DNA from 4 places in the uncultured Paraglaciecola sp. genome. Region 1 is predicted to be linked to each of the others. Evidence: predicted binding sites of a transcription regulator. Region 1 holds the regulator's gene; each other region holds the start of a gene.

Region 1 (6,105 bases):
CACCCAATTAAAGACTTTCACACCTGTAGGCACAGATATCAGCATGGTCGCAAACATGAAAAATAGCTCTGCTGCCACCGGCATACCTGTAGTAAACATATGGTGTGCCCATACAATAAATGACAACAATGCAATAGAGCCAGTGGCATACACCATTGACGCATAGCCAAATAACGGTTTACGCGCAAAAGTAGGTATGATTTGTGAAATAATGCCAAAAGCAGGCAATATCATAATGTATACCTCGGGGTGACCGAAGAACCAAAAGATGTGCTGGAACATGACAGGATCACCACCACCGGCGGCATCAAAGAAACTTGTACCAAAAAATTTATCCGTAAGCACCATAGTAACCGCACCAGCGAGTACAGGCATAACTGCAATTAACAAAAACGCAGTGATTAACCATGTCCAGACGAACAATGGCATCTTCATCCACGTCATTCCTGGCGCGCGCATATTAAAAATAGTCACGATAACATTAATTGCACCCATGATGGATGACGCACCCATGATGTGCACGGCAAACACAAACAACGCTGTACTATCGGCGCTGTAGGTAGTGGATAGAGGCGCGTAGAAGGTCCAACCAAAAGCAGGACCACCACCTTCTAGGAACAAAGAAGATAACAGGATCAAAAAAGCAAAAGGTAAAATCCAAAAGCTCCAGTTATTCATTCTAGGGAGGGCCATATCTGGCGCGCCTATCATCATAGGTATTAACCAATTAGCTAAACCCGTAAAGGCCGGCATAACCGCACCAAATACCATGATAAGGCCATGCACTGTGGTCATCTGATTAAAAAAGTGAGGTTCTACTATTTGCAGTCCGGGTTGAAATAATTCAGCTCGTATCACCATAGCCATTGCGCCACCAGTCAGAAACATGATGAAAGCGAACCATAAATATAGTGTACCGATATCTTTATGGTTGGTAGTATTTAACCAACGCTTTATACCGTATGGAATATGATGATCGTGGTGATCATCTGCATGATTATCATGCTGAGTATTATCAGTTAATGTTGTCATGGTCACCTTCTCCTATTGTTCGTTCATTGCAGAATTGATGTCTTTGGCTTGAACCAAGTCACCAGTATCGTTACCCCAAGCATTACGCTCGTAAGTCACCACAGCAGCAATTTCAGACATAGTTAATTGTTTCGCATAAGATTGCATAGCACTGCCTGTGACACCGTTTATTAAGATATCAATATGTTTAGGCTCGTCTGCAACTGCGATTTGACTGCCTTTTAATGCAGGAAAAACACCAGGCAAACCTTCGCCATTTGGCATATGACAAGCTGCGCAGTTAGCATCATAGACACTTTCGCCCAATTCCATGGATTCAGCCATTGTCATATTCATAGATAACAGTCTTTGTTCTTCTGCTTTTGCTTGCTGCTGTACAGCTTCTTGCTCTGAAATCCATTTAGCATATTCAGCAGGCTCTTTGGCAATCACTACAATCGGCATGAAACCATGATCTTTACCACAAAGCTCTGCACATTGACCACGATACACACCTGGTTCATTAACATTGGTCCACGCATCATTAATAAAACCTGGATTAGCATCTTGTTTGAAACCAAAATCTGCCACCCACCAAGAGTGAATAACATCGTCTGAAGTGATAAGAAAGCGGACTTTTTGACCAGTGGGTATAACGAGCGGTCTGTCTACTTCGAGTAGATAGTTTTCACCTTTAGGTATTTTCCCAGATATTTGGTCAGCTTGAGTGGCCAATTTAGAATAATATTCAACGTCATTGTCCATATACTTATAGTGCCACTTCCATTGTGAACCGGTCACTAAAATAGACACATCAGGTTCGCTAGCATCTTCCATATCAATTAACAAATTCATTGCTGGCACTGCCATCACAACCAATATAATAAAAGGGATCACTGTCCAGGCAATTTCAACTTTTACATTTTCATGGAAATTAGCAGGCTTAACACCCCTAGATTTCCTATGGAAGTACATAGAAATAAACATGGCGATAAAAACACCGGCCCCTATCACCACACAGATAACAAACATCAACATATGCATATCGTAAACACCAGCACTAATATCTGTCACACCTTTAGTCATGTTTAGCTGGTATTGCTCAATATTATCTTTCGTTTCTGCAAACACCGACGTAGTCATCAATGCAGATAGCATAGTTCCAACCTTGAACAAAATTCTCTTCACATGGCACCTCATATACGTTAAACGTATTTTTTATTTTCACTGAAACACTAACTTCAAATAGAAATTGAAAAATCCCTATTTGGTTTACGCTTATGTTAATTTATTGGTTTTTTTGCTTTTCTAATGTTAATGGTCTCTCATTTGATAGCGATTAGTCTAGCCTTTTTGTTTTACTTGCAATCAACTGATTAATTTTTAAACATAAATTGTTGATAAACAAAAAATAACAAAGATATAAAGAGAGGAAAACAACCAAAGGGTTCATAAATAGATATAGATTTAAAAGCGCATTATTAATCAACAATGCGCTGCATCAAGATTACATCCAATCGGCGTTACGAATAACCCCCACAGCGATGCCTTCTATATTAAACGGCTGAGTCGCCAAATCGACCTTAATGGGAGAAAACGCTTCGTTTTCAGCATGCAACAAAACCTGCCTGCCTTTTTTCTCAAGTCGTTTTACTGTAACGTCATCATCTACCCTAGCGACGACTACTTGACCATTGTGTACGTCCATAGTGCGATGAACAGCCAACAAATCGCCATCCAAAATACCGATGTCTTTCATACTCATTCCGTTCACTCTAAGCAAAAAATCAGCACTCGGCTTGAACAAACTAGGATCCACGCGATAATGGCCTTCAATATGCTCTTGAGCCAAAATAGGCTCTCCTGCAGCAACTCGGCCAATCAATGGTAAACCAAGCTCTTCGAGTTGGTCTTCAAGTGGTGCATTTAACTTAATGCCACGGGACGTACCAGGTAAAATTTCTATTACCCCTTTTCGCGCCAGGGCTTTTAAATGTTCTTCTGCTGCATTAGCAGATTTAAAACCTAATTCCCGGGCAATTTCAGCACGAGTAGGTGGCATACCTGTGTTCAACATCGTATTTTTAATCAGTTCAAGTACTTCTTCTTGTCGTGCAGTTAGTGGACGCATAACCAGCCTGTTTTTTTATACAGTTACCTTATTATATACAGTTAATGTTAAATCTCAAATTTGTTTTATGTTGACTGTGGAATGGTTTAATAAAATCAGATCAAACTGAAGCACCCATTATCAATTATTAAACTGCTAGGAATGTCTGTGGTATCCTTGCGAGTTTTAAATCTGCGAGTAAAGAGTATGTTGTGGCTGCATAGATTGCTGTTAGCAATAGTAACCGTACCGGTCAAATGGCTAGTAAAAGTAAACAGTACTCCAAGTGATCTTGAAGTTGAACTGGGCATAGATAAAACCCGTCCCATTGTTTATTTATTGCGAACCCGTTCTGTCACTGATCAGTTAGCACTCAAAATGTCTGCAATGGCATTAGGTTTACCCAAACCCACACTCAATTTGACTATCGACGATCAACGGCACTCTTCGTGTTTGTTCCTACAGAAACCCAAATCAGTACTAAACCGCAAAACAAAAGGTACTTCAATTCAAGAAGATGCGGCTAAACTATTTAGACTGCACAGAGAAAATTCAGACCTGGATATTCAGATAGTCCCTGTGTCTATACTTTGGGGTAGAGCACCAGGTAAAGACACCTCAGGTTGGTCAGATATCATCGCCAACCAAGTTTCACCTAGCTGGCTTCGTAAATTTTTTATTGTGTTGCTTTTAGGCAGAGATAATTTCGTCTGTTATAGCAAAGCCGTATCTTCGAGGAAAATGCTGGAGTTAAAGGGTAGCGATGAAGACATCGCCCATAAACTTATCCGCGTTGCCGGCACACATTTTTATCGCCGTCATCAAACATTAACAGGCCCCAACATTCTTGAACGTCACCAATTGTATAATAGTGTTCTGGGCGCAAAATCAGTGCGTAGGGCCATTGTTGGAGAAGCTCGCAGCAAACAATTAAGTCATCAACAAGCAAAACAACAAGCAAAAAAATATGTAGCTGAAATTGCAGCTGATTACCGTCCTGGTCTAATTAGGTTAGCTGAGAAAATTTTAACCAAAATTTGGAATAAAATTTATAACGGTATCGAAGTCAGGCATGCGGATAAAGTCAGAGCCTTGGCGCAAAATGGCCACGAGATTATCTATGTACCTTGTCATCGAAGTCATATGGACTACTTATTACTCACCTATGTTATTTATCATCAAGGGTTAGTCACACCCCACATAGCTGCTGGAATAAACTTAAATTTTCGCCCTATTGGCGGAATATTAAGAAAAGCTGGCGCGTTTTATCTTCGTCGCAGCTTTGCAGGCAACAAACTCTACTCAGCTGTGTTTCGCGAATATTTAGAACTGCTATTTAACAAAGGTTATTCGGTGAAATATTTTCCTGAAGGTGGCCGCAGCAGAACGGGGCGTTTATTACCCCCTAAAACTGGCATGTTAGCGATGACATTACAGGCGTTAATCAAAGGCATTAACCGCCCCGTCAGTATCGTACCGGTTTATATTGGTTACGAACATGTGATGGAAGTGTCCAGTTACCTTAAAGAACTGAACGGCACAGGTAAGAAAAAAGAATCTTTTTTACAAATATTTTCAGCCATTAAAAAACTCAAAAATTACGGTTACGGTTTTCTGAATTTTGGCGAGCCAATCAATCTGACTAATTACCTTGACCAGCAAGTGCCTAATTGGCGAGATGAGCAAGAAAATAATGTCGATAAGAAGCCTAAATGGTTGACACCAGTTGTCAACGAACTTGCTACAGATGTGATGGGCAGAATAAACCAAACGGCTGCAGTTAGCGGTATGTCAATTTGCGCAATCTGTTTGTTGTCGGCGAAAAAGCACGCTATGGCTCAGTCTGAATTAGAACAAGCCATTGATCATTTTTTAGAACTGTTGACTGATGCACCCTATAGCGATCTTGCCACTCTACCAAAGATATCCGGCAAAAAGTTGTTAGAAAACACTCTGAAACTGAATAAATTTAACGTATCTGAAGATAGTTTTGGCAAAATAATATCACTAAAAAGCCAAAATGCTGTCGCTCTAACCTATTACCGTAACAATATCCTGCACTTATTCGCGCTACCAGGCCTGATTGCCGCCATGGTGTTTGCCAACAAAAGTTTATCGAAGCAACAAATATTACTATTGGTAGCGAAGCTTTACCCCTTACTCAAGCGCGAATTATTTATATATATGAGCATAGAACAAGCGGCATCTTATACTGAATCACTGCTAACCAAAATGTTAGGAATGGGTTTGCTCGAGATTCATGAAACTGAAATTCAAACACCAGCTGCAGATAGTGAAGAGTTCTATTCAGCATGGTTGCTTAACCGTAGCATTCAAGAAACCTTACATCGCTATGCGGTAGTGTTAACGTTATTGTCGCAGCAAGAAAAAGTAAGCCGCTCTGTACTCGAAAAGAAAAGCGCTCAATTTGCCGAGAGATTAGCCGCACTGCATGGTATCAACTCGCCAGAATTTTTTGATAAAAAAGTACTGGCTACATTTATTCAAGCACTAAAAGAAAATGCGTTGATTGAAGCAGATGATGATGGCCAGTTACGACATTCAGCCCACAGCGAAGCTTTAAAAGTCGATGTGATTAACCTTATTGCACCTGAGATAGCGCAACGTTTGCAACAGATATAAATCTTCGTGTTATAAAATGTTAGACATACATGAAGATCAGTTAGTTAACACGGTAATATTGACTAAGCAATCGACATTTCTCAAAATACCTTCAAATCGGTGTCAAACCGAATGCATCTCTTAGCCAGCTCCCCGCCTTACCCAATCGTTCGCTGGACGACCAAATTAGATCTACACCCACCTCCCATTCAGTATGAGGATATGACGTTAACTGCAATTCGCATAACTGATCTTGCAACTGCAAGTCCAAAACCAATTGTTTCGGCACAGTAGTCCATCCCATGCCTGCACACAGAGTGTTCATCAATGTCAGATAACTGGCCATTCGCCATTGGTTGGTG
Region 2 (6,105 bases), on a different contig from region 1:
TCGCCAAAGCATAGGTCGATTCGTCAGGCATAGATAATGTGTAGGTTACAAATTGATTCTCCACCGGATCGTAGCGCTTTAAATTTTTGCCCGTACCTAACCAAAGGATACCTTGAGTATCTTCAAATAAACTCAACAACCAAATTTGATCCAGGTAATTGGGCTGTTTGGGATCAGGTTGAAAGAGGGAAACAGCGCCATCCGGGCTTATTTTGTTTAAACCTGCTTCGGTGCTGATCCAGATATTACCGCGACTATCCTCCAGTATATCGGTGATCTGGTTGTTCGATATGTGGTTAATTTGGCCAGGGGCATAATGGTAGTGTTCAAACAACAAGCCGTCATATCGACTCACTCCATGGTCGCTTGCAAACCACATAAAGCCATTTTTTTGCTGAAATATTTTATATATTTCATTTGAGTGCAAACCATCGGAGGTATTGAGAGTTTTAAAGCGGTAATCAGGATTCGCAAAGCTCAACTGACACCCAATTAAGCAGAAGAAGACAAAGAACTGATAGAAAATATAAATGTGTCGCATAAAGCTCCCTTTTAGACATCTAGCAGATTTGAGCATAAAGAGCCGCTCTAAGATAGAGAAGAGGTAAAAAAAACATCAATTTTCATAAAATGAAAATACACGATGCCTCGTATTTTTCACTTTTCACCTCTCTTTTTTATCTTTGCAAGAGTCAAAATTGGCTGCTTTACGTCTATTACTCGACTGTTTTCACGTCATTCAGAATTTACAACAAGCGACTCCCAATGTTGGGCAAACCAGTTTTGAATATTTTTTAAACAGACTTATCTGATGCGGCGTTCTACTTTCACCATTAGATGCCTGCTTTCAGCGCGAACTGGGTATTTAAATGGCTAGAAAAGCGGCTCCTTCCACCGTCTGCTGAACGCGCTAGCAATTGATTTTATCCACTCCCCAACTCAGCTAATACGCTGAGGGTTATGGCCACTGTAACTTTAAGTGTGTTTGTTATTATTTATGATATTAACACCAAGGTTTGAGGGGTTAGGAGGCAGTTTACATTTTACCTTCGCGCTATAAGCCCTCACGGATAGGAAGTCCTAAGGCATTTAGCGCGAATTCTGTTTATTTAATTTATCAAAAAGCTATTTGAAAATGTAAACTGGCTAAGTAACGCAATATTTTTTACAAAGGCATGAACCAACTTAAGCCTTCTTTTTATCAATCTTGACCACTTCTGCTTTTTCTTCAGTCAATAACACATCAGCTGTAGTGCCTTTTAACAACTTGCCCAAAGAGTCTTTATTTTTAGACAGCATAATAGACAGCTCTTCCAACACAGATACATCAATCTTAATACCTTTGCCTTCGATATACTCACTTAGGTTATCCGCTACATCGAGCATTTTATCGTACTGGTCGGCTTCTTTTTTATCTGCGGTCACAAACTTCTCCACCCCTTTGTGTTCAACTACATAACGTGTGATTACGGCCATAAATTACTCTCTTTTTTAAATTAGTTGAATAAGTTAACATAATAACTGTACGTATGAACAGCTGTTATTAGAGTCATTATCCGAAACTGTTAACTTGAAGGCAATAAAAAACCAGCACATAGCTGGCTCTCTTCACAAAAATAAAGCTTAGAGGCTCTAGGCTAATGTCCTTCACTCACCATATTGACTGTGTATTTAGGGATTTCTACCACTAAATTTTCGTCTTGTATAATAGCTTGGCAACCGAGTCTAGAATTAGGCTCTAACCCCCATGCTTTATCCAACATATCTTCTTCCAGCTCATCCCCCTCATTTAATGAGTTAAAGCCTTCACGAACAATGATATGACAAGTGGTGCAAGCGCATACTTTTTCGCAGGCGTGTTCAATGCCAATGCCGTTTTTTAAAGCAAGGTTTAATACTGAGGTGCCTTTTTCACCTTCTAAGACGGCGCCATCTGGGCACAACTCATCGTGAGGTAAAAAAATTACTTGTGGCATATTTAGATTCCTAATATTCAATTTATTTTAAATTCTGTCAACTGACTGCCCAGAGAAGGCGCTTTTAATCGATTGATCCATGCGTTTTTGTGCAAAGGTTTCGCTCAACTTATCTAATTGTTCGATGGCCGCCTTAATGACGTCTTTGTCTGTGCCTTTTGCCAACTCGCTGAGCTCTGCAATCCCTGCTGCAATGGCCTGTATTTCTGATGCGTCAAGCAAGGCTAGGCCGTCGGCATCTAATGCACCTTGCAAGTTTTCTTGCACTCTTGCGGCTTCAACCTGTTGCTCTTTGAGCATACGAGCTTGCATATCTTCTTCAGCGTTATCCATTGATGCTTTTAGCATCGTGGCAATTTGATTATCTTCTAGTCCATATGAGGGCTTAACTTGGATCTCGGCATGTACACCTGTGGACTTTTCCATCGCACTAACATTTAACAATCCGTCGGCATCTACTTGAAATGTTACCCGTATATGAGCCGCTCCTGCTGCCATGGGAGGAATGCCTCGTAATGTGAATTTCGCAAGGGAGCGACAATCCTGCACCAATTCTCGTTCACCCTGCACCACATGTACCATCATGGCGGTTTGTCCGTCCTTGAAGGTGGTAAATTCTTGCGCTTTGGCCACGGGGATAGTGGTATTGCGATGGATCACTTTTTCAGTCAAACCGCCCATGGTTTCTATCCCCAGAGACAAGGGTAAAACATCTAGCAGCAACATGTCACTGTCAGGTTTATTACCCACCAAAATATCGGCTTGAATAGCCGCCCCAATTGCGACCACTTTATCAGGGTCGATGGAAGTAAGTGGAGTACGCTCAAAAAAATCGCCTACGTGTTTACACACTGAGGGCACCCGAGTCGAACCACCTACCATCACCACTTCAATCACTTCCTTTTTTGCTAACTCAGCGTCTTTTAGGGCTCTGCGACAAGCTCGTAAAGTATTCTTAATCAAAGGTGCAATTAGTTGTTCAAATTTGTCAATACTTATCAGCACTGAAAGATGTCTGCCAGTGTCATCTTCAAAATGTACAGTAAACACAGATTCATGACTTAATACTTCTTTGGCATCTTTCGCTCTATCCAACAATGTACGATGCAAAGTTTTAGATAATTCCCCCGTTAACTGACTTTGTTGGCGAATAAATTCTACCAACAAGGCATCAAAATCATCTCCACCTAGTGCAGAATTACCACCGGTAGAAAGCACTTCAAATACCCCTTTGCTTAAATGCAAAATAGAAATGTCAAAGGTGCCACCGCCTAAATCATAAACAGCGATAATGCCTTCTTGGCGAGAGTCCAAACCATAAGCGACAGCTGCAGCTGTCGGTTCGTTGAGTAACCGTAAAACCTTCAAACCGGCAAGTGCCGCAGCATCTTTAGTGCCTTGGCGCTGGGCATCATCAAAATAAGCAGGCACTGTGACGACTGCACCTTGTAATTCCCCCCCCAAGGTTTTTTCTGCACGCTTTTTAAGCTCGTTTAAAATTTTTGCCGATACCTGTACAGGATTTACATCACCCGAAGCAACACTCATCACTGGCGATAAAGGATCTGTAAATTGGTAAGGTAAATGTGGGTAAGCCGTTTGAATGTCTTTTACCGAGCGCCCTAAAAAACGTTTCACTGACACAATTGTATTAGTCGGATCGATACTGGCGTGTTGTTTGGCTTCCTGTCCAATCACTTCTGAGTCAGTTAAATATCTGACAACAGAGGGTAATAAATGTCTTCCTTTGGTATCAGGTAACGTGAGTGCTTCACCACTTCGTACAGATGCCACTAATGAGTTGGTGGTACCTAAATCGATACCAACTGCTAACTTACGTTGATGTGGAGCGGCGCTTTGACCGGGTTCGGATATTTGCAAAAATGCCATGGTCTAATTCGTTTCTTTTAGGTTACAATGAGTCAAGTTAAAAATCACTTAACACGTCTTCTTTTAGCGCAATTTCAGATAACATTTTATATGAAAATTTAAGTTGCCGAATAATATTGGCCGCATGTTGTTCCGCCATGTCGTGAGTACTTTTAAGGAAGCATCTTAACTTAGTCAAATCACTTTTAATCGATTGATTAATTTCAGCTTCCAGTGAAGACAAAGCCCCCAAAGGATCTGATCGCTGTGCTATATCAGCTAACTCTTCACGCCATTCCATTTGTTGCATCAAAAAAGCGCTGTCTTTTATGGTTTGTTGTTCATGTTTTAAATCAATACCGCGCAAACTCAATAAATATTCTGCTCTAGATAGCGGTGATTTAAGTACAGAGTATGCATCATTTACTTGCGAATTTTGTTGAACGGCCAGCAACTTCTCTTGCTCGCTACCGCTAGCAAACTTATCTGGGTGGGTTAAGCGCTGTAATTGCTGATAAGTTTGTGGCAACAAAGACAAGTCCACATCGAAAGACACGGGGATATTGAAAAGTTCAAAATAATTCATCTGATGACTATTGATTGATATGTTTTACATGCGGCAGAGTTTAGCAAAGATAGCATTAAACATTAAAGCTTTCGCCACAACCACACTCACCATTTGCATTGGGATTAGTGAATTGAAAACCTTCGTTTAAGCCTTCTTTGGCAAAATCTAGATGGGTACCATCAAGATAAGCCAAACTTTTCCCATCAATAATAATTTTAACACCGTTGTCTTCGAATAATTTATCGTCAGGATTAATGCCATCAACAAACTCGAGTACATAAGCTAATCCGGAACAGCCAGTGGTTTTCACACCAAGACGCAGCCCTAAACCAGCTCCCCTATTTTCGAGAAAAGTTTTAGCACGTAATGCTGCGGTATCGGATACAGTAATGGCCACTGGCTACTCCTACTTAATTAAACTTATCTTATCTTAGACTTGGCGACTTTTATAATCTGCAACTGCTGCTTTTATGGCATCTTCAGCCAAAATAGAGCAATGAATTTTTACAGGTGGCAGAGCCAATTCTTCAGCAATATCCATGTTACTGATAGTAGAAGCTTCGTCAATAGACTTACCTTTTACCCATTCAGTTACCAATGAACTTGAAGCGATGGCGGAACCACAGCCATAAGTTTTAAACTTAGCGTCTTCAATAATGCCATTTTCATCAATCTTAAGTTGCAACTTCATCACATCACCACAAGCAGGCGCACCAACCATACCTGTTGCAATTGATGGATCGTTTTTATCAAAACCACCAACGTTGCGTGGATTTTCGTAGTGGTCAATTACTTTTTCGCTATAAGCCATGATATTTTACCTTTTGTTTATGTGACGAAATGTTCATTCCTGCATCACATCAATATTAATTTCGCTAATCTATTAATTCAAACTACTTTTGGATCTTAGATGACTATTGCTTAAGGATTCGATGTGAGCCCTCTAATGATGAGCCCATTCTACCGTACTCAAATCAATGCCTTCTTTATACATATCCCAAAGTGGCGACATGTCACGTAACTTATCTATCGCGTTACGTATGACCCCGATCACATAATCAATTTCAGCTTCTGTCGTAAATCGCCCTGTGGTAAAACGGATTGAGCTATGTGCCAACTCGTCGTTCAAGCCCAGTGCGCGAAGAACGTAGGAAGGCTCAAGGCTTGCAGATGTACAAGCTGAACCAGAAGATACGGCCATATCTTTGAGTGCCATAATCAATGATTCACCTTCAACATAAGCAAAACTGACATTAAGATTACCAGCAATACGGCTTTCCATGTCACCGTTTAAGTAAACGGCTTCCATATCTTTAATGCCATTCCATAACCTGTTACGTAACATCATCAATCGTTCGTTTTCAGCGGCCATTTCTATTTTGGCAATGCGGAAAGCTTCGCCCATACCTACAATTTGGTGCGTCGCCATAGTGCCAGATCGCATGCCGCGCTCATGACCGCCACCGTGCATTTGCGCCTCTAAGCGGATGCGTGGTTTACGACGAACAAACAAAGCGCCTATACCTTTAGGGCCATACGTTTTATGTGCAGAAAACGACATCAAATCTACCTTGGTAGTTTGTAAATCGATTGGCACTTTACCTGTGCTTTGTGCGGCATCCACATGAAACAAAATTTTGCGCTCACGGCACATCTCACCAATGGCTGCAATATCTTGAATCACCCCAATTT
Region 3 (6,105 bases), on a different contig from region 1:
AATAACGCCAACAGAGGTGATAATAAGATCAATGGCAAAATACTGGTTAACCAATGAGCCAGAACTTTGACCAAGGCTGCAGCAGGCAATGAAGTGCTCGACAATATTAACTGTTCTAATGATCCATCTTGAAAATCATCACGAAACAAACGTTCTAAACCCAGCAGAGAAGACAATATAGCAGCAACCCAAATCACCCCAGGACCAATGAGTTGTAATGTTTTTGGTTCAGGTCCTACAGCCAGTGGAAAGAGACTTATGACCAAAACAAAAAATAACATTGGCTGTATAAGCTCTGCTCGCTGTCTATAGGCTAAGGCTAAGTCGCGTTTCAAAATAGCCATCAATGCTGTCACTGAATCCGGTACTCCAAGGTTAATTCGTCAGTTGGGTAATCTATACATAAAGCTTGATGAGAAGTCATCACCACCGCTCCACCGCCACTGAGAAATGTAGTAATTTGTTTACTTATCGACTCAACACCTTGGGTATCAAGGGCGGTAAAAGGTTCGTCCAAAATCCATAGTTTTGCATTTTGTTTAAACCAAAACCTTGCCAACGCCACTCTACGCTGTTGCCCAGCAGACAAATTGGCGACGGGGATATCTTCTAACCCAACCAAATTGAGCTGAGCCAAAGTATAAAATATTGTATCAACAGAAATAACGACCTCATGCTGCTGGCACCAATACTGCAAATTTTCCACTGCACTTAACGTTGAGTTAATGCCCAACTTGTGCCCAAAATACACCAGATTTTGATGATAGTGCTCTCGGCAATCTTTGATGTTTTGTAAGGCGAAATACACCTCGCCAGAATCAGCTTCAACTAATCCTGCCAGTACCCTGAGCATGCTGGTTTTACCGGCCCCATTTTGCCCTTTTACGTACAGTAAACTTCCTTGCTCAACGGCAAAGTTTAAGTTTTCAAACAATAACCTATCTCTTTTGACTACAGATAGATTAGCTACAGAAATGACCGACAATGGTATCCTCGTTTTTATATAAAGAGTCAAACAAATAAATAGTAAAAAAAATGCATCAAACTATCGAATAATAATATCATAGGCTTAGGCCCAGACCTACTGGCTAAAACAAATAGTTAGTGGCCATTGGTCACAAAGAATGGCTAACTTAGAAGTCATTGTCCACAGCATTAATTCATTTGTAGTGACCATATCTAACATATCAGACCAAACAAATTTATTAGCACTTAATCTGCAATTTAAGCGGCTAGAGCTGGGGATGCTAGTTGCGGGGTCTTTGTTGTGGCAGATGAAGTGGGAAGTTTGGCAATTAATACCAGTAGGTCTGCAGAAGAGGTAGGTGGACTCATTGCAAGAATTAAACAAATACCGAGGCAGGCGTTAAATTTGCCACAGCACTTGAAGAATCAAATGTTGAATTATCTAATACCATTGCTGGCTTAAATGACAATTACAGCGGTATTAACAATACGGTTGCTATAATGAAATCTTCCATTGTTGGGGTGACGCATAGAAGTTTTATTCAGACGGTAAAGTTAGATCATATCGTTTGGAAAGGCGAAGTATACGAGGTGGCACTAGGGCGTTCTCAAAAATCTGTAGATTCATTTTTAGATCATAAACAATCTAGATAAGGACAATGGGATAATAATGATCAAGCTCCCCAGTACCAAAAAAACATGTCTTTTAAAGCCATCGAGAGACCTCACTCTGAAATACACCAAAACGGCATAGCGGCTTTGAAACATTTACAATCTGGCGATATCAAACAAAGTTTACTCTTTTTTGATAAAATGGAACAAGCCAGTACACAGCTTATAAATATTTTAGATGACTTATAAAACTGAGATGAAACTGGGATAGTCCTCACTTGCCTCATACCAATTGCTTATAATGATTGCTATGCATTATTCTCTGTTTCTGAAACACATAAAAAAACCCGCTATCTCTGCGGGTTTTTCTTTTTTAATCTTTAGATCACAACGCGTCTTCTTTTTTTACAGTCTCATCGGCCTCTACTGGCTTAGACAATAATAATTCTCTTAAACGCTTATCAAGATCTTTAGCCATATCAGGGTGTTCTTTTAAGTAACCGATTGAATTCGCTTTTCCTTGGCCAATTCGCTCACCATTACAGCTATACCATGCACCAGCCTTCTCAACCATTTTATGGGTGACACCTAAGTCAATGAGTTCTCCAAGGCTGTTTATACCTTCGCCGTACATGATTTGAAACTCAGCTTGTTTGAAAGGAGGGGAAATTTTATTCTTTACCACCTTAACGCGTGTTTCATTACCCACGATTTCATCACCGGCTTTAACCGCACCAATACGGCGAATATCTAGACGTACCGAAGCATAAAACTTCAAGGCATTACCACCCGTGGTAGTTTCAGGGCTTCCAAACATCACCCCAATCTTCATTCGGATTTGGTTAATAAAAATAAGCATGGTATTTGAATTTTTTAAGTTACCCGTTAGCTTACGCATAGCTTGGCTCATCATTCTGGCGGCAAGCCCCATGTGAGAATCACCGATGTCGCCTTCAATTTCAGCCTTAGGAGTAAGCGCTGCAACCGAATCCACAACAATGACATCCACTGCCCCTGAACGGGTTAACATGTCACAAATTTCTAACGCTTGTTCACCCGTATCAGGTTGTGAAACTAACAGCTCGTTTACATCAACGCCAAGCTTTTTGGCATAAATGGGGTCAAGTGCGTGCTCGGCGTCAATAAAAGCACACACTTTATTGTTGCGCTGTGCTTCGGCAATCACTTCAAGCGTTAAGGTCGTTTTACCACTGGACTCTGGGCCATATATTTCAACGATACGCCCTAAAGGTAAGCCACCAGCACCAAGCGCTATGTCTAAACCAAGAGAACCCGTTGATATCGTTTCAACGTCCATGGTTTTGTTGTCGCCCAATTTCATAATAGAGCCTTTACCGAATTGTTTTTCGATTTGGCCTAAGGCAGCAGTTAACGCTCTGGTTTTGTTGTCGTCCATCAGAATGTCCTTTGTGATTAATCAGTGTTGAACGTTTTTCAACACTGATTTGATTCAGTAATTAAGTTTAAAGTATACTGTATGGTTATACAGTTACAAGTGAAAAGTAGAAATTATTTTTAGAGTCTTTTTTCATTGTTTATTTTGCAATAACTTAAGTGAATTTGATAAAGCGAACTCAATCGCTTTTATTCTAACAGTTTGCCTATTACCCGTAATCAGTTGTTTTTGACTGATGATACTTCCATTAATGAAAAAACCAAACCAGACTGTGCCTACTGGTTTATCGGGTGAGCCTCCATCAGGGCCTGCAATACCACTGATGGCAATGGCAACTTCGGCATTGGCATGTTTTGCGGCTCCTGCAGCCATTTCTTCGACTGTTTCTGCCGATACGGCACCGTGTTTGATTAAAGTATTATCAGTTACGCCTAACAGTTCTTGCTTAGCGTCATTTGAGTAAGTAATAAAACCTTTTTTAAACCATGCTGAGCTTCCAGAAATACTTGTGATGGCGTATCCTACTCCACCTCCGGTGCAAGATTCTGCACAGGTGATTTGCCAACCTTTTGCAGAAAGAGAAATGCCTAAACGTTGTGCTAATTGGGTAATGTCTTCAGTCATATGGGCAACCTAAATATGTGATAGCTAATGATGAACATGTCACGCCACCCCTTATATAAAAAGAATAAAGTAGTCGCTATTATGCCATCGAGTCATTTTTCAGAGCAAAAAAACATTAGCCCAGCGCTGCAATCTCACACTCCTATGATGCAGCAATATTTAAAGATAAAGGCTGAACATCCCGACATATTGCTGTTTTATCGCATGGGTGATTTTTATGAACTATTTTTTGATGATGCCAAAAAAGCCTCTGAATTACTTGATATATCTTTAACGGCTAGAGGTAAATCAGGCGGCAATGCCATTCCTATGGCTGGCGTTCCTTACCATGCGGTGGAAAATTACCTTGCTCGATTAGTCAAAATGGGCCAGTCGGTGGCCATAGTCGAACAAGTAGGCGATCCTGCCACCAGCAAAGGACCTGTGGACAGAAAGGTCCAACGTATTATTACCCCGGGTACTGTTTCAGACGAAGCCTTGTTAGAAGATAGACAAGACAACATATTAGCCGCAGTGGTGAGTGTCAAACATCAAAGCAATACATACTTTGGTTATGCCACATTAGATGTCACCACAGGTCGCTTTACACTGTGTGAACCCAAGAATACTGAAGCGCTAGCCGCTGAAATACAGCGCACTGATCCAGTAGAATTATTGTACCCAGAAGACTTTGCTTTTCAGCATATTATTGAACAACGCAAGGGATTGAGACGCCGCCCTCAGTGGGAGTTTGATTTTGATACTGCTACCAAGCAGCTAAATCAACAATTTGGCACTAAGGAGTTAACAGGCTTCGGTGTAACCGCTTTCAAAACAGGATTGTGCGCGGCTGGTTGCGTGATGCAATATGTTAAGGACACGCAAAGAAGTGCTCTGCCGCACATTCGCAGTATTGTTCTGGAAACAGAATCTGACACGGTATTAATGGATGCTGCTACTAGGCGCAACTTAGAATTAACCCAAAACTTAGCTGGTGGTAAAGAACACACCCTTGCCAGTGTCTTGGACAATGCGTCAACGCCTATGGGTAGTCGGTTGTTACAGCGCTGGTTGCATCGACCTTTAACCAATAAAACAATACTCAAACAAAGACAGTTAGATATTACATCACTTCTCAACAGTGATTATCCACAGTTGCAGAGCAGCCTCAAACAAATTGGTGACATGCAACGAGTATTAGCCCGCTTAGCGCTGCGCTCGGCCAGACCCAGAGATTTTGTCAGACTAAGACAAGCTTTTTTGCTGCTGCCAGATATTCAAGGGTTTGTTAAAGACCAATCCGCTGAGTCTGCCAACATCGGTTTAATGCAATTGGCAAACGCTATCAATCAGTTTCCTAGCTTTGCAGAACTCCTCAATAACGCCATAGAAGAAGCCCCCCCTGTTTTAATTCGTGATGGTGGCGTGATCAAAGCCGGCTATAATGTAGAACTAGACGAACTGCGCGCTTTGTCCAAAGGGGCAACTGACTATTTAGATGAGCTAGAGCAGCGCGAAAAAGAGCGTACTGGCATTGCTACTTTAAAAGTGGGTTACAACAGAGTGCATGGTTACTTTATTGAAGTCAGCCGCAGTTATGCCGACAAAGTACCCGCAGATTATGTGCGCCGGCAAACCCTAAAAAACAATGAACGTTACATCATTCAAGAATTAAAAGAGCACGAAGATAAAGTGCTCACCAGCCAGAGTAAATCTTTAGCCTTAGAAAAACGCCTTTACGACGAGCTGTTCGATATTTTGATGCCTGAATTAGCGAATTTGATGCAAAGTGCTGATGCAATAGCTGAACTCGACGTACTCACTAATTTAGCTGAACGCGCTGAAACGTTAAATTACCATTGCCCTGAACTCACAGAAAAAAGTGGCATTCACTTTGGCCAAGGCCGCCACCCAGTCGTTGAACATGTCATGAAAACCCCTTTTATCGCGAATCCCATTGCGGTGGATCCACACAGACGTATGTTGGTGATCACCGGCCCAAACATGGGGGGTAAGTCTACCTATATGCGTCAAACAGCATTGATAGTGTTAATGGCTTACATAGGCAGTTTTATCCCCGCCGAAAACGCACAAATAGGCCCCGTCGATCGGGTATTTACCCGTATTGGTGCATCAGATGATTTAGCCTCAGGTCGCTCGACTTTTATGGTGGAAATGACTGAAACGGCTAATATCCTGAATAACGCCACAGCCAATAGTTTGGTGTTAATGGATGAGATAGGTCGTGGTACGAGCACCTATGATGGCTTATCACTGGCATGGGCATGTGTTGAATACCTAGCCACCCACATCCAGTCTTATACGTTATTTGCAACTCACTACTTTGAGCTGACCCAACTAGCCGAAGAGTTGCCTGAACTGGCTAATGTTCACCTTGATGCGGTAGAGCACCAAGAAACGATCCGCTTTATGCATGCGGTACAAGAAGGCGCAGCCAATAAAAGTTACGGTTTACAAGTAGCTCAACTAGCAGGTGTGCCTAGAAG
Region 4 (6,105 bases), on a different contig from region 1:
AGGCAAATGTGTGAGTAATTCACACTTAATTAACGTGGCATCCTAACCCAGCCGCGTTAGCGCAATCAATGCCTAATTGTTATGAATTACTGATTTGTAGTAATTCTCTGGCATTCGCTATGGCTGACTCGGTAAGAGTATCTCCTGCTAGTAGACGCGCCAATTCTTCAATTCGTTCACTTTCCTGTAAACAAAGCATATGGGTTTCTGTGGTTTTTTTGTCACTGAACTTAGTGACAAACATCTGGTTGTGCGCTCTAGCCGCTACTTGGGGGAGGTGAGTGACACAAATAACCTGGGCACTGTCACCTAACTTACGTAATAATTGGCCTACCACAGATGCTGTTGAACCACTTATACCACTGTCAACTTCATCAAAAATCATGGTCGCAATATCATTATTCCTTGAGCTAATCACTTGAATGGCCAAACCAATCCGTGACAATTCTCCGCCCGAGACGACTTTTTCAAGGTTGTCCAAGGCTTGCCCTTTGTTAGTCGATACCACAAATTGTACTGTATCCAAGCCAAGTTTATTAGGTGTGCCTTGCGTCTGATGTTCAACATTAATTTTAAACACTGCATCAGCCATGTTCATTTGGTGAATATGCTGTTCGACTTGTTTAGCGAAAGATTTTGCGGCTTTTTGTCTTGATTGGCTGAGTTTGTTGGCGGCCTGATGATATTGTTGTTCAAGTTGGCATAGTTGAGTTTTTAATTCTTCTAACAATGAGTCGTCTTTGACTAACTCATTAAATTCTGTGGTGAGTTGTTGATGAAACCCATATAACGTCTCAGGTTGAACATTATGCTTTCTGGATAAATCTAATGCTTGAGAATATCGAGCTTCGACGTTTTGCATACGCATTGGGTCGATTTCAAGCTGTTCGGTATAAGCTCTCAATTCATTAGCCGCTTCGTCTATTTGAATACAAGCTTCAGCTAACATAGTCACAATAGGTGCGAGACTAGGATCATGCTGTTGTAACTCAGTTAACCGGTCAACACTGCTTTGTACCGCCGACAAGGCATTAAAATCCTCTGCCTCGTAAAGTTGGTGAAAGCTAATTTGGCTTTGTTCGAGTAACGTTTGGCTATGGCTGAGTTTTTTATGTTCTATTTCTAGGGCAACAAATTCGCCCTGTGCTAAGGCATATTCGTCTAGTTCTTGGATTTGATAAGACAGTAATTGACTGCGGTCTTCACGTTGTTGCTGACCTTCTAATAAATTTTGAAAATGTTGTCGATGGGTTCTCAGTGTTTGATAACAATCTGCAACCTTGGTTAATAAAGTGCCATGCTCAGCATACTGATCAAGTAAGTCGCGCTGACTGTCACCTTTTAAAATCTGTTGATGGGCATGTTGCCCATGAATACTCAATAAAAATTGACCAAGGTGTTTCAATTGTTGCAAGGGTACGGGGGTGCCATTAACAAAAGCTTTAGAACGTCCCTCAGAGGATATAACACGCCTAATCAATACTTCGTCATCGTCTTTCAGTTCATGCTCTTCAAGCCACTTCAGAGCGCCAGGTAGCTGCTTGACATTAAAACCTGCAGATACTTCGGCTTTATCGGCGCCGGTACGCACCATGCTACTGTCTGCTCTATCGCCTAAACATAAGCCTAATGCGTCAACCGATATCGACTTGCCGGCTCCCGTTTCACCAGTAATGGCGGTCATACCTTGGCTAAAATCAACGTCTAGAGTTTTAACAATGGCGAAATTACGAATGGATAAATGAGTAAGCATTTTTGATTCTCAATAAAGACATACAAAAGCATGTTTATATATACAGTACTTATAAATATAAACATGCTTTTGCTCAGTGTCTAGTTTTCTCTTACAAAAAATACTGCAAGTGACTAGTAAAGTTTACTGCCCCAGCCAAGTTTTGTGCGTAAAACATTGAAATAGTTGTAGTTTTTTGGGTGTATCAGAGACAGCTTTGCGGGGTTTTTACATATGACAATCTCGTCACCGGGTAATACCGTTAGCACAATATGACTATCACAACTGACTTGCATATTATCGGTGTTTTCAGGCGATACTTTCAATTTGATTGTGCTATTTGCATCTACCACTATGGGACGACTACTTAATGTGTGTGGAAACATGGGTACTAAGGTTAAAGCATCTAAGTTAGGCGTAAGAATCGGACCTCCACCGGATAATGAATAAGCTGTAGAGCCTGTGGGAGTCGCGACAATTAAACCATCAGAGCGCTGACTGAATACAAAGTTATCATCAAGATACACTTCAAATTCCATCATATGGGCTACTTTACCATGGTGAATGACGACTTCGTTTACCGCAGAGTCCTTGCTTTGTACTTTACCATCTCGATAGACTTCCACTTCTAGCAAAAAGCGTTGTTCTATTTGGCATTCGCCATCAAAAATACTATCAAGTTGCGGTTCAAAGTCATCGGGATTGATGTCGGTTAAAAAACCTAAATTACCCCGGTTAACGCCAACTACAGCTACATTGAACTCTGCCAGAACCCTAGCTGCGCCGAGCATATTACCATCCCCCCCCACAACTATGGCTAAGTCAGCTTGTTTACCAATTTCTGTTATATCTGCAGATTCAAAACCATTAGTATCTAATTTTTGTGCCGTTTTAGTTTCGACCAGCACCCGACAACCGCGTTTAGTCAAATAGACTATTAACGCCTTGAGACTTAAATTTGCACCTTGATGTGCTTGTTTGCCAATTAAACCTACGGTTTTAAACTTCATTGAGAACAACATAAATAAAGATTTTCCAGAGTATAACCACGGGAGTGTTTGAAAGTCATATTTTTCGTTTTGATTAATTGATTGACTGCGGGTTTTGATCGTCTCTATAGTATGTCTATTAAATTTGTATTTTACCAAGAAGAGCGCTAATTGATGGGGCCAATTATGTTAGATGTGTCAGGCTTTGAACTGACACATGAAGAAATAGATATCCTCGACCATCCTTTAGTGGGAGGGCTCATCTTATTCAGCCGTAACTATCACGACCAAAAACAACTTTTTGACTTAGTTCGGCACATAAGAAGTGTTACGCGTAACGATGTTATTATTGCAACAGACCATGAAGGCGGCAGGGTGCAGCGCTTTCGTCAAGGATTCAGTGACATTCCTGCAATGGGTAGCATTAACCGTCAAACAAATGAAAACATACAACAATCAGGCTATTTGTGTGAGCAATTTGGTTGGTTAATGGCAGCAGAACTATTAGCGTTCGATATTGATATTAGTTTTGCCCCTGTGCTTGATATACAGGGTGTGTCAGAGGTGATTGGTGATCGTAGTTTTCACCAGCAACCGCAGATAATTGTGCAATTAGCCAGCGATTTTATTAAAGGCATGCACCGAGCGGGTATGTCTGCAACGGGGAAACATTTTCCAGGACACGGTAATGTACTTGAGGACTCCCATGTTGCTATGCCGATTGATAAACGCAGCCGTGAAGATATCTTTAACCTTGATATGGCAATATTTAAGTCTATTCATCAACAAGGGTTATTAGATGCTGTGATGCCAGCTCATGTTATTTATCCTGAAGTAGATGATTTACCCGCAGGTTTTTCAGAAACCTGGATTAAACAGATTTTGCGCCAAGAACTAGACTTTGATGGAGTGGTATTTTCTGATGATTTGTCGATGCAAGGTGCGGTACAAATGGGCAATATTGTAGAGCGTGCTGAGCTGGCTATAACTGCAGGCTGTGACATGGTGTTGGTATGCAATGATCCAATGGGGGCAGTTAAGGTGATTGATGGTTTACCTTCAGGTATGAGCCTGCATAAAATTAGTATAGATAGAATTAAACGCCTTAAAAAAACGTCTAGTCTCGATTTCTCTAACCTGAAAAAGACTTCTGAATATCAAATCGCTAGCAAAGTATTAGACCAATTTTATGCAAACTAACAACAAACTAATTCTACTATCGGCTATTAGCTCAATTGTGCTGTATTTTGTTCTAATCGCTATTGGACAGCCCCACCTGATTGCTTCCACAGCCTCTATCACTCTGTTTACTGCCATGTTATGGGTCACTGAAGCGCTACCTATTCCTGTTACCTCGCTTATCCCCTTTTTTGGTTTTCCTATGGCAGGGGTGTTGACCCATAAAGAATCTGCATCAGCGCTTGGCAGCCATATTATTTTATTGTTGATGGGCGCGTTTATGCTCTCCAAGGCGTTGGAGAAGTCAAACGTACATAGTCGATTGGCGTTTTACTTAGTCAATCTCACCGGCGGTAAAAGTGCTAAACGCTTGGTCTTCGGTTTTATGTTGACTGCCGCCATTTTAAGTATGTGGATTTCCAACTCGGCCACTACTTTAATGTTATTACCTATTACTCTGGCAGTATTGCAACATGTAAGAGATCCCAAGTTGACTATTGCTATGTTACTGGGCATTGCGTATGCCGCTAGTTTAGGAGGGGTAGGTACACCCGTAGGTACGCCACCCAATATTATATTTATGAGTGTTTACCTTGAAACACAAGGTAAAGAAATTAGTTTCCTGGAGTGGATGAAAACTGGTGTACCTATAGTCGTCATTGGTATTCCTGTTATTGCTTGGTGGTTAACCCGCAACTTAACAGATACGCAAGAGTATATTTTGCCGAAATCTGGGGCTTGGCAACCAGCTGAAAAGCGCGTGTTGGTAACCTTTGTGATGGTCGCCTTGGCTTGGATGTTTAGGCCTTATTGGACGGTATGGTTGAATATGCCCAGTATTGGCGATAGCAGTATTGCTTTGGCCGGTGTGGTATTGATGTTTCTTATTCCAAGTGGCAACAAAATTGAAGAATCAGCACCCTCTGCAAAAGAAAGTAAATTTGGTGAAGTGGTCCAAAAAGCCAAATCAGATAAGTTACTCGATTGGGAAACGGCAGTCTCCATTCCATGGGGTATGCTGTTGTTATTCGCAGGTGGTATTTGTATTGCAAAAGCGTTTTCTGCCTCAGGATTAAGTACCTTAATGGGGGAGGGCTTAACAGGGTTATCTGACTTACCTGTACCCTTATTAATATTATGTATTTGTTTGTTTGTGACTTTTTTAACTGAAATTACTTCAAATACCGCTACCGCAACGTTATTGATGCCAATACTGGCCGCTGCGGGTGTTGCTGCGGGTATTGATCCCGCGCTGATGATGATGCCTGCAGCCATCAGTGCTAGTTGCGCTTTTATGTTGCCTGTCGCTACTGCACCTAATGCAATCGTTTATGGTATGGATAAATTCAGTATTAAAACTATGGCCAGAGAAGGCCTAATGCTGAATATATTTTTGGCGTTTATCATCACTGCTGTGAGCTACGTGACCTTATCCTAACTTAATACTTTGTTTACTGAGCTAAGTTATATCTTGGTAATAATTGCTATTTTTAATCGATGTGTTGTCCGTTACTAAAGTAATAACATATTTCCTTTTGCATCATTTTTGCGCACTAAATGTCTAGTTTAGTGCAGTTTGATATTAGATGCTGTCCTGCACCCCATAAATAGTGGCCTCTCAAAGCTGGCATTAATTCTGCTAAATACTTTAAGTACAGCATTTCTTCTGTATTCCCAATTATTGAAATTATGCTAAGGGGTGTTATGGAAGTTGAACTGTTGTTGTTTGTAGGCACATTATGTGTAGCGGGGGCAATTGCGGGTATTACAGCTGGATTGTTTGGAAATGGTGGTGGATTTGTGGTGGTACCGGCTTTATTAGCAGTTTTTCCATTTTTTACTGAATCATCGGGAGAATTAATAAAAGTCGCTATTGGTACCTCTTTAGCATCAATTGTCATCTCAAGTGCTCGCTCTGTGCAAGCACATAAAAAAACAAATACTGTTGATTTTGCAATATTAAAAGACTGGTCAGTTTGGTTGGTTATTGGGGTGTTGATTGGTTTATTTATAGCCTCCAAAACAAGCCCAGAAAGTTTGATCCTTGTGTTTGCGACGGGGGTGTTATTTTATTCAATCTATTTTTTGTTTCCAGGACTTTTTAATGGCTCTTCAAACACATTAACTATGCCGCAAGGTGCATTTAAAGTAGGGCTAGCCTCTTTTTTAGGTGGATTTTCAGCTCTGCTTGGAATAGGTGGCGGG

The links. The regulator LexA, encoded in region 1, represses DNA repair genes until DNA is damaged. The targets are predictions, from matches to a motif close to TACTGTATNNNNATACAGTA.
Region 2: Q0Y52_RS14790 (YebG family protein) is a predicted target of LexA. The motif match lies at 1,520-1,539, and genes of this name have one in related genera.
Region 3: recA (recombinase RecA) is a predicted target of LexA. The motif match lies at 3,071-3,090, and genes of this name have one in related genera.
Region 4: recN (DNA repair protein RecN) is a predicted target of LexA. The motif match lies at 1,782-1,801, and genes of this name have one in related genera.

Annotation. Positions count from the first base shown of each region.
Region 1 is NZ_CALSOK010000006.1:134,873-140,977, forward strand. Features, by position in the region: gene ctaD (cytochrome c oxidase subunit I) at 1-1,032, opposite strand, end outside; gene coxB (cytochrome c oxidase subunit II) at 1,045-2,154, opposite strand; gene lexA (transcriptional repressor LexA) at 2,519-3,142, opposite strand; gene plsB (glycerol-3-phosphate 1-O-acyltransferase PlsB) at 3,329-5,764, shown strand; gene Q0Y52_RS05370 (LysR family transcriptional regulator) at 5,856-6,105, opposite strand, start outside.
Region 2 is NZ_CALSOK010000015.1:99,335-105,439, forward strand. Features, by position in the region: gene Q0Y52_RS14785 (EAL domain-containing protein) at 1-481, opposite strand, end outside; gene Q0Y52_RS14790 (YebG family protein) at 1,186-1,476, opposite strand; gene fdx (ISC system 2Fe-2S type ferredoxin) at 1,638-1,976, opposite strand; gene hscA (Fe-S protein assembly chaperone HscA) at 2,004-3,866, opposite strand; gene hscB (co-chaperone HscB) at 3,904-4,431, opposite strand; gene iscA (iron-sulfur cluster assembly protein IscA) at 4,487-4,810, opposite strand; gene iscU (Fe-S cluster assembly scaffold IscU) at 4,844-5,224, opposite strand; gene Q0Y52_RS14820 (IscS subfamily cysteine desulfurase) at 5,357-6,105, opposite strand, start outside.
Region 3 is NZ_CALSOK010000010.1:553,617-559,721, reverse strand. Features, by position in the region: gene ccmB (heme exporter protein CcmB) at 1-344, opposite strand, end outside; gene ccmA (cytochrome c biogenesis heme-transporting ATPase CcmA) at 353-985, opposite strand; gene Q0Y52_RS10220 (hypothetical protein) at 1,268-1,429, shown strand; gene Q0Y52_RS10215 (hypothetical protein) at 1,666-1,827, shown strand; gene recA (recombinase RecA) at 1,964-2,995, opposite strand; gene Q0Y52_RS10205 (nicotinamide-nucleotide amidohydrolase family protein) at 3,128-3,619, opposite strand; gene mutS (DNA mismatch repair protein MutS) at 3,701-6,105, shown strand, end outside.
Region 4 is NZ_CALSOK010000013.1:158,568-164,672, forward strand. Features, by position in the region: gene recN (DNA repair protein RecN) at 80-1,753, opposite strand; gene nadK (NAD(+) kinase) at 1,867-2,742, opposite strand; gene nagZ (beta-N-acetylhexosaminidase) at 2,908-3,921, shown strand; gene Q0Y52_RS12790 (SLC13 family permease) at 3,911-5,338, shown strand; gene Q0Y52_RS12795 (sulfite exporter TauE/SafE family protein) at 5,605-6,105, shown strand, end outside.